4 regions of the Streptomyces sp. NPDC001714 genome follow, and region 1 is predicted to be linked to each of the others. Evidence: riboswitches for the same ligand, from Rfam matches in the RefSeq annotation. Region 1 holds a riboswitch; each other region holds the start of a gene.

The links. A riboswitch is a leader RNA that binds a small molecule or an ion and turns the genes downstream of it on or off. The one in region 1 is predicted to bind cyclic di-AMP.
Region 2: another riboswitch for cyclic di-AMP. It lies ahead of ACFY0P_RS02020 (NlpC/P60 family protein); the one in region 1 lies ahead of ACFY0P_RS38745 (C40 family peptidase).
Region 3: another riboswitch for cyclic di-AMP. It lies ahead of ACFY0P_RS32470 (peptidoglycan DD-metalloendopeptidase family protein); the one in region 1 lies ahead of ACFY0P_RS38745 (C40 family peptidase).
Region 4: another riboswitch for cyclic di-AMP. It lies ahead of ACFY0P_RS11600 (M23 family metallopeptidase); the one in region 1 lies ahead of ACFY0P_RS38745 (C40 family peptidase).

Annotation. Positions count from the first base shown of each region.
Region 1 covers NZ_JBIAUL010000018.1:238,880-241,069, reverse strand. The annotation lists gene ACFY0P_RS38755 (ATP-dependent Clp protease proteolytic subunit) at 1-240, shown strand, start outside; gene ACFY0P_RS38750 (hypothetical protein) at 248-556, shown strand; cyclic di-AMP (ydaO/yuaA leader) riboswitch at 918-1,102, shown strand; gene ACFY0P_RS38745 (C40 family peptidase) at 1,106-1,579, shown strand; gene ACFY0P_RS38740 (ATP-binding protein) at 1,617-2,075, opposite strand.
Region 2 covers NZ_JBIAUL010000001.1:428,572-430,761, reverse strand. The annotation lists gene pcrA (DNA helicase PcrA) at 1-725, opposite strand, end outside; cyclic di-AMP (ydaO/yuaA leader) riboswitch at 1,038-1,211, shown strand; gene ACFY0P_RS02020 (NlpC/P60 family protein) at 1,219-2,190, shown strand, end outside.
Region 3 covers NZ_JBIAUL010000014.1:101,370-103,559, reverse strand. The annotation lists gene ACFY0P_RS32475 (alpha-galactosidase) at 1-850, shown strand, start outside; cyclic di-AMP (ydaO/yuaA leader) riboswitch at 1,158-1,318, shown strand; gene ACFY0P_RS32470 (peptidoglycan DD-metalloendopeptidase family protein) at 1,323-2,190, shown strand, end outside.
Region 4 covers NZ_JBIAUL010000003.1:622,155-624,344, reverse strand. The annotation lists gene ACFY0P_RS11605 (aldo/keto reductase) at 1-218, opposite strand, end outside; gene ACFY0P_RS11600 (M23 family metallopeptidase) at 371-1,405, opposite strand; cyclic di-AMP (ydaO/yuaA leader) riboswitch at 1,413-1,572, opposite strand; tRNA gene ACFY0P_RS11595 (tRNA-Met) at 1,890-1,963, opposite strand; gene ACFY0P_RS11590 (dihydrofolate reductase family protein) at 2,157-2,190, opposite strand, start outside.

The DNA of each region.
Region 1 (2,190 bases):
CTGCCGCAACCGGTGCAGGGCCAGCCGAGTGATCTGGTCATCCAGGCCGAGGAGTTGGACCGGGTCCGGGCGATGCTCGAAGGGATGCTCGTCCGGCACACCGGGCGCACGGCGGCTCAGGTCCACCAGGATCTGGAGCGGGACCTGGTCCTGGACGCGCAGGAGGCGCTGGCGTACGGACTGGTGGACCGGGTCGTGCCCAGCCGCCGGACCTCGCCCGGGCTGCCGGACGCGGGGTGAGCCGCCGATGCTGCCGCCGGAGCTGCCGCCGCTGCCCGCGCTGACCCGCGCCGAGGGCGAGCTGATCGACCGTTATCTGGACGTGGTGGATTTACTGGGCCGGATCAATCCGGCGCAGAACGAGGACACCTACCGTGGGCTGCGCGCCGCGCAGGCGCTGGTGCGCGCGGCGTCCGAGCTGCGTGACGCGCTGGCCCTGATGCATCTGCGGGGCGAGACGGAGCTTCACGGGGACACGCTGGCACGGGCGTTGCGGGTGCTCGACGGCGAGCGCCGGACCGCTCGCGTCGCACTCCCGCCCGACTCCGTACGGTGACGCCCGCCGGAATCCGGTCCGCCGCGTCGACGGCGCGACCGGTCCGGAGGCGAAACGATCCAAAGGAGTTACCGCCGTTCGGCGGAGTGTGGCGTGGTTTTACCTGACCGCGGGGGCCGCTCAGGTTGCCCGTGCGGCGGTGCCCGCGAGCGGCTTCCGCGCAGGTCCGGGGCTACGCAGGGCAGTTGACGGAGAATCGAACACAGGGCTGTCCACCCGAACGGGTGGGTGGTGAGTAACCCCACAAATCCCCGATTCCGTTGGGATTTTCGGACACACGTGAGTGAAGATCCCTGTCTGACGACAAGCCCCCGCCACAGCGGCGGGGCGGTCCGGGCGGACGCCGAGTCCTGCCGCCGCCCGGATTGACCCGTCGACAGAAGTGCATCGGCAGGAGTGGAGGACCCAAGCACGACGGGTCGCCGGAACGGTCGCGCCATGACCGGACCGAGCAGCCCTTGGGGTGAAGCCGTGGCAACACGGCCGGGCAACTTCGCCAGCCCGAATCCGACAGGTCATCCTTCACAGGCGGCTGACGAAGGGTTGCGCATGACTGCGCTCAATCGTGTTCCGTCGCTGATGGCCCGGGCCGGTACGGCCTCGGCACTGACCATCGCCGCCGTGGGCGGCTCGATCGTGATCCCGGGTGTCGCCTCCGACGCCTCGGCCGCCACGACGGCGACGAAGGCACTCCAGGTCGCTGCCTCGAAGAAGGGCGCGCCCTACAGGTGGGGCGCCACCGGGCCGAACAGGTTCGACTGCTCCGGGCTCACGCTGTACTCGTTCAAGAAGGCGGGCAAGACCCTGCCGCGTACGGCGGCCCAGCAGTACAACAAGACCCGTCACATCTCGGCCGGCAACCGCAAGGCCGGGGACCTGGTCTTCTTCCACTCGGGTTCCAGCGTGTACCACGTCGGCATCTACGCCGGGAAGGGAAAGATCTGGCACGCCCCGAAGACCGGGGACGTGGTGAAGCTCCAGAAGATCTGGACGCGCAGCGTCTGGTACGGCCGGGTCAGCTGACCCGTTCCCACGGCGGCCGGCCGGCAGGAGCTCGGGGCTACGGCTCCTGCTGGCCGGCCGCCGTGACGGTGCCCGCCGGGACCGTCCAGGGGAGTTCGATGGAGACGGTCTTGCCGCCCTCCCGGGTGGGGCGCACCCGGAGCTTGCCGCCGCACTCGGCGGTCAGCCAGCGGATGATGACCATGCCGCGCCCGTTGTCCTGCTGGACCGCGGCGGGGAGTCTCTTGGGGAAGCGCGGATGACTGTCCGTGACGCCGATACGCAGCTGCTCGTCACGGTCGAGTACGAGGTCCACCGTGAAGGTGGGTGACTGCCCGAAGGTGTGCTGCACGGCGTTGGTGGCGAGTTCGGAGACAATGAGGCGGACGGTGTCCGCGGTCTCCGTCTCCGGCGGCAGTCCCCACTCCGCGAGGGTGTCCAGCACGTAGGAGCGGGCGGCGGAGACCGAGGCTGGATCGCTCGGCAGAGTGACGGATGCTTCCAGGTGGTCTGCCATGGCGACGTCGTCCCTTTCCTCGGGACCGGAGTCCGACACGGTGCGGATGGTTCGAGTACGGTCCCGTGACTGGTGCTTCTTCGCCAGACTGCCATTACCGGGCCGGTCACGGGGA
Region 2 (2,190 bases), on a different contig from region 1:
TGGTAGAGGGCGTAGGCCTGGGCGAGGGTCTTCTCGAAGCCGTCGCTCGCCCGGGCGGCGAAGTCCTCCTCGTCGACCAGCTCGTTCTTGAGGTTGCTGACCTGGGCGCTGAACGACTTCGGCGGGAACCGCTTGGGGTCGAGGTCCAGGTCCCGGCAGACCAGGGCCATCAGGCGCTTGGAGTCGGCCGCGTCGTAGATCGAGAAGGAGGAGGTGAAGCCGAGCTTCTTGCTCTCCCTGCGGAGGATCCGCACGCAGGCGCTGTGGAAGGTCATCACCCACATCGCGTTCGCGCGCGGGCCCACGAGGTGCTCGACGCGTTCCTTCATCTCGCCCGCGGCCTTGTTGGTGAAGGTGATCGCGAGGATCTGGCCCGGGTGCACCTGGCGCGCGCCGAGCAGGTGCGCGATGCGGTGGGTGAGTACGCGCGTCTTGCCGGAACCGGCGCCGGCCACGATGAGCAGCGGGGAGCCGGCGTGCACGACGGCCGCCCGCTGGTTCTCGTTGAGCCCCTCCAGGAGCGCGGCCGGGTCCAGGGCGGGGCGGGCGGCGCCGTCGCGGTAGTAGGCGTCCCGGTCCGGGGGCACGTCGAACTTCCCGCCGAACAGATCGTCCGGAACCGGCTCCGGAGCGTGCTCGTCCTCGGGCGGCGGCGGGGGTTCCTCGTCATGGCCGCGGGGGGCCTGGAGGCTCGCCAGGAAGCTGTCGTCAAAGAGGCTGCTCATCGCTCTCCGAGTCTAGGGCGCCCCACCGACAACCGGTCGCCGCCCCGAAAACTCGCCCCGGTGACCGAACAGATCCACTCCGTCACGGCCGGTCGACGCGCGTCATCCAGCCGCGAACGCATCCCGTGAACCCGTCGATCCTCCCGGGCAAGTGGCCCATAACGCCCCAGACCACCCCACCCGAACAAACCCCTACGCCAAGGTCACGAAAATGTATCGGGCATATCGCACATCAACCTTCACAGAGGCCACACGAGTTGGCTAGCGTGCCGGGCAGGCCGTACGACCCCCACCGGCGAACGTCGCCGGGCCGCACGGCCTCCGCCGAGTCCGGGGCGCCGCAGCGCATCCGGAGCCGGGGACCCACACCGATCCCGGGGTGAATCGGTCCCGACTCCCTCCGGGGACCGGACCGTAGGGCAACCCTTCCGAACCACCCGCCCGAACCCGACAGCTAACTCGGTAGGCGGAACGCTGGAAGGAGTCGCCCCCGTTGGCGTCGCACCGCAAGTCCCGGCCGTCAGGAACACGCGCGGCAGGCATACGCACCCCCGCGCTGGCCACCGCCGCCCTCACCTCCATGGCCCTGTTCTCCCAGACGGCCGAGGCCGCGCCCTCCGGGGACGGCAAGCCGAGCCTGGAGGAGGTCGAGAAGAAGGTCGACGCTCTCTACCGACAGGCGGAGTCGGCCACCGAGAAGTACAACGCGGCCGAGGAGAGGACCGGCAAGCAGCGCAGGCAGGTCGACACCCTGCTCGACGACGTCGCCCGGCGCACGGACCGGCTGAACAAGGCGCGTGAGGAACTGGGTTCGTTCGCCGCGGCCCAGTACCGGACCGGGGCGAGCGTTCCCGACACGGCGACCTTCCTGCTCGCGGACAGTCCCCAGGACTACTTCGACCAGGACCAGCTGATGAGCCGGCTGACCTCGCGCCAGAAGGACGCGGTCGACGACTACGTCACGCAGCAGTCCGCGACCATGAAGAAGCGGCAGGAGGCCACCCGGAGCCTCGAGACGCTCACCGAGACGCAGGACGACCTCAAGACGGCCAAGACCACCGTGCAGACGAAACTGGCCTCCGCGCGGGAGCTGCTGTCGCGGCTGACGGCCGCGGAGAAGGCCCGGCTGGCGGCGATCGAGAAGCAGCAGCAGGAAGCGGCGGACCGCAAGGCGGCGGAGCTGGCGAAGCAGCAGGCCGCGGCGGCCGACCAGGAGACGTCGTCGTCCGCCGCGTCGGGCAGCCCCTCCTCCGGCACGTCGGGCAGCTCCTCCTCCGGCACGTCGGGCGGTTCCTCCTCCGCCTATGCCACGAAGGCCGCCAAGGCGATCGCCTTCGCCCGCGCGCAGATCGGCAAGCCGTACGTCTGGGGCGCCACCGGCCCCGGCTCCTGCGACTGCTCCGGGCTCTCCCAGGCCGCCTGGAAGGCCGCGGGCGTCTCCCTGCCGCGCACCACCTACGACCAG
Region 3 (2,190 bases), on a different contig from region 1:
ATTCCGCAATCAGCTCATCCTCAACCTCGCGCGCGAGGACGTCCAGGAGTATCTCTGGGAGCAGCTCGACGCCCTTCTGTCCAGCGCCCCGATCGACTACGTCAAGTGGGACTTCAACCGGTGCTTCACCGACGCGGGCTGGCCCGGCGAGCCCTACCCGCAGCGCCTGTGGGTCGACCACGTGCGCGGGCTGTACGCCCTGCTCGACCGGCTTCGCGCGGCCCACCCGAACGTCGCCATCGAGTCGTGCTCCGGCGGTGGCGGGCGGATCGACCTCGGCATCATGAGCCGCACCGACGAGGTGTGGACCTCCGACAACACCGACCCGCTGGACCGGCTCGCCATCCAGCACGGGTTCAGTCAGATCCACCCCGCCCGGGTGATGTCCGCCTGGGTCACCGACAGCCCGAACCACCAGCTCAACGGCAGGGTCAGCAGCCTGCGCTTCCGGTTCATCAGCTCCATGGCCGGTGCGCTCGGGGTCGGCGGCGACCTCTCGCGGTGGACCGAGGAGGAGCTCGCCGAGGCCGGCCGCTGGGTGGAGCTCTACAAGGAGATCCGGCCCCTGGTGCAGCGCGGCGACCAGTTCCGGCTGCGGCCGCCGGCCGGTGGGCTCAGTGCGGTGCAGTACACCCTCGGCGACGAGACCGCCGTCCTCGCCTGGTTGCAGGCGCAGAGCTACGGCGAACCGGCGCCGGCGCTCAGGCTGCAGGGACTCGATCCCACAGCCTCGTACGAATGCCGCGAAACGGGCGAAGTGCACCGGGGTGCCGTTCTGTTGCACCACGGGCTGCGCACCGGACTCACGGGTGACCTGGATGCGGCAGTCATCCGACTCCGCCGCATCTGATGCATCTGCCCGAATTGATGCCTTCGTTATAGCTAGCTCTGAAATAAGAGGACGTGGCATGACGTGCGTGAGGAGCGTCATATTCGTGACCGTCCGTCGCGCGTCATGCTCACGTAATTCCAGTGCTTCGCAAGAGGATTGGAACACCGAACAGGCCGGAATTCACGGAGGGTGACCGGGAATTCCGACAAGGGATCAAGTGAAACACGGACGGGTGGAACCGGCCGCTTGTCCACGTCCGTCCTACTCGCTTACGTTCGCCACACATCCGGTCGGAACGCCGAATCCTGCCGCCGCCCGGAGTCCCCACACACACTCACCCGTGCCCGGCAGGAGCGGGGGACCCACCAGGTAAGACCGCCTGTTCCGGTTCCCGGGACGGCTTGGGGTGTAGTCACGTTCTCCCGCGTGGCCGGGCAGCTCCAGCCCGAACCCGACAGCTCACCTCGCAGGCGCCGGAGAGGAATGCGTCATGCCCGCGAAGGGTAAGCACCGCCGCCCCAAGTCCCAGCGTCTCACCCGCTCGATGGCCGTCGCCGGAACCGGTGGCGCCGCGCTGGCTCTGCCGCTCATGGGGGCCACCGGCGCCCACGCGGCCACTACGCAGTCCGTTTCCGAAAAGGCCACGCAGTCGCTTCCGGCGGTCCAGAAGACCGCGGTGAAGGAGGCGCTCGCCGGGAATTCCGGGGCCGCGCATTCCGCGCACCGCATCTACACGGTGGTGCCCGGTGACTATCTCTCGAAGATCGCCCGCGAGCAGAACGTCCGCGGCGGCTGGCACCGGCTCTACGCCGACAACCGGCAGGCCGTCGGCGACAACCCCTCGCTGATCCACCCCGGCCTCAAGCTCGCCCTCGGCGGCCGGCACGCCGCGACGACGGACGCAACGGGCTCCGGCTCCCGCTGGCAGCCACAGTCGAACCCGCAGTCGTCCACCTCGTCTTCGTCTTCGTCTTCGGCCTCATCCTCATCCTCGTCCTCGGACGGCTCGGACGGCTCGGCGACGACCGCCTCCGGCTTCACCCTCCCGGTCGCCGGCGGCGCCGTCGGCACCGGCTATCACGTGGCCGGCAGCATGTGGTCCAGCGGCTACCACACGGGCGTCGACTTCGTCGTCCCGACCGGCACCCCGGTCAAGGCCGCCGGCGCCGGCACGGTCGTCACGGCCGGCTGGGGCGGCGCCTACGGCAACCAGGTCGTCATCCGGCTCACCGACGGCTACTACGCGCAGTACGGCCACCTCTCCGCCCTCTCCGTCTCGGTCGGCCAGACCGTGACCGTGGGCCAGCAGGTCGGCCTCTCCGGCGCGACCGGCAACGTGACCGGCCCGCACCTCCACT
Region 4 (2,190 bases), on a different contig from region 1:
CACTTGCCGATGATCGTCTCGGACTCGCCGCCCTTGTTGCCCTCGATCCACGCCGTGTACGAGTCGGCGGTGTCGACGAAGTTGCCGCCCGCGGCGGCGTACGCGTCGAGGACGGCGAAGGAGGTGGCCTCGTCCGCGGTCCAGCCGAAGACGTTGCCGCCGAGGGCGAGCGGGAAGACCTCGAGGTCGGAAGAGCCGAGTTTGCGAAGAGCAGTCATGCCCAACTTCAACACGGGCCGCCCGGTGACCCATCCCGTCGATTACGAAGGTCTCGTAAAAGCGGAATCCCCGGCTCGTCACCCCGGCGGCCCTGACGCCGGAGGGGTGCCGTCAGGGCCGCCGGAGGCCGGTCGGTGAGGTCCGGATCAGGTCAGGGGTTGAGGCCCTTGCCGCGCAGCCAGGTCATCGGGTCGATGGCGGTGGCCTGGCCGTTCGGGTGGACCTCCAGGTGGAGGTGGGGGCCGGTCACGTTGCCGGTGGCGCCCACGCGGCCGATGACGTCGCCGGTGGCGACCTTCTGGCCGACCTTGACGCTGATCGAGGACTGGTGGCAGAACCACAGCTCGGTGCCGTCGTCGAGGGTGATGATCGTGCGGTAGCCGTAGGAGCCGGCCCAGCCGGCCTCGGTGACCGTGCCGCTGTGCACGGCCTTGATCAGCGTGCCGGTGGGCGCCGCGAAGTCGAGGCCGGTGTGGTAGCCGGAGGACCACATGGAGCCGGCCTGGCCGAAGGTGCCGGTGATCGTGTACGAGACGACGGGCAGCGTGTACTGCTTGGCCAGCTCGGCGAGGCGGGCGTGCTCGGCCTTCTGCTTCGCGGAGGCCTCGGCCTTCTCCTTGGCGGCGGCGGCCTTGGCGGCGGCCGCCTTCTCCGCCTTGGCCTCGGCGTCGGCGACCGCCTTGTCGGCGGCGGCGACGGCCTTGGCGCCGGCCTTGGTGTCGAACTGGTTCTGCTGCTGCGCGGCCTGGGCGATGATCCGGCTGCGCAGCGCCTCACCGGCGTCGGACGAGGAGGAGTCCGCGTCGGTGGCGGTCGTGGTGACGCTGCTCAACGCGGTCTGGGTGGCCTGGTGGCCGCCGTCCTCACCGAGCAGGGAGCCGACGGAGGACGGCAGGTCGGGCAGCGAGATGGAGACCGGCGGCTTGCCGGTGTTGGCGCTGGCCATGCCGCCCGCGCCGACCGCGGCGATCACGCCGACGCCGAGAACCGTGGAGCTGCGGGCGAGCCCGCCGCCCTTCTGCTTGGCGACCCGGTGCCGGCCGCGTACCGCGGAGAGGGACTCCTCGGTGGGGTTCCACTCCTCGAAGGGGCCCTCGTCGGTGCGGTAGCCGGGGTAGCCGAAGGTCTCGGGCTGACGCTGGCTGGGCACGAACGGGGCTGCCGGAGCAGGCGGGTTGGACGCCACGCGGGCGCACTCCTTTCCTTCCGCCGCCTACCGGGTTAGCTGACGGGTTCGGAGCGGGAAGGTCTCCTACGCGCGTATACCGGCCGTTTCGTACCGGCGGTAGCCGTGCGATTCACCCCAAGGTGGTGGTTCCCCGGTTCCCTTGCGGGATTCGGCGCGTGCGCACGGAGCCGTCTCGGGTGACGGCTGGGACGACCGCGCTGCGTTATCGAACGTTAATAGACCCGGCTATCGGATTCCAAGCTGTTCGCCTTGATCATTAAGCTTTCAAAGCTCGGACTTACCTGCCACGACAGGTCAAAAACGGTCGAGTCGACGGTGCGCGCTGCTCGGCTCAGGAGTCACACAGGTTTTGATGGTGACTCAGGTGTTATGCACAGGGCGGCCGTCCGGACACTGACCGTGACCGCGCAAAGGAACACGTGCCTGGACATGACTCAGGGCCGGAATCCTTGAATTCTGGGATTCCGGCCCTGGGCTTCAGTAGCGGGGACAGGATTTGAACCTGCGACCTCTGGGTTATGAGCCCAGCGAGCTACCGAGCTGCTCCACCCCGCGTCGGTGACACCAGCATACGCCATCCGAAGAGGGGGAGTCACACGGGTTAAGGCTCACGGGGCCGGCGGGGGCTGCGGGGAGGTCCCGTGACCGCGCCCAGAGGGGGCTCTGGGGGTACCCCCCGGCCGAAGGCCGGGGGAGGAACTGCGCGAGCAACCACCACGCACCCGGCCGCCGAACGCGCCCCACCCGCTCAGCCGAGCAGATGCACGTTGGGTGCCTTCGCC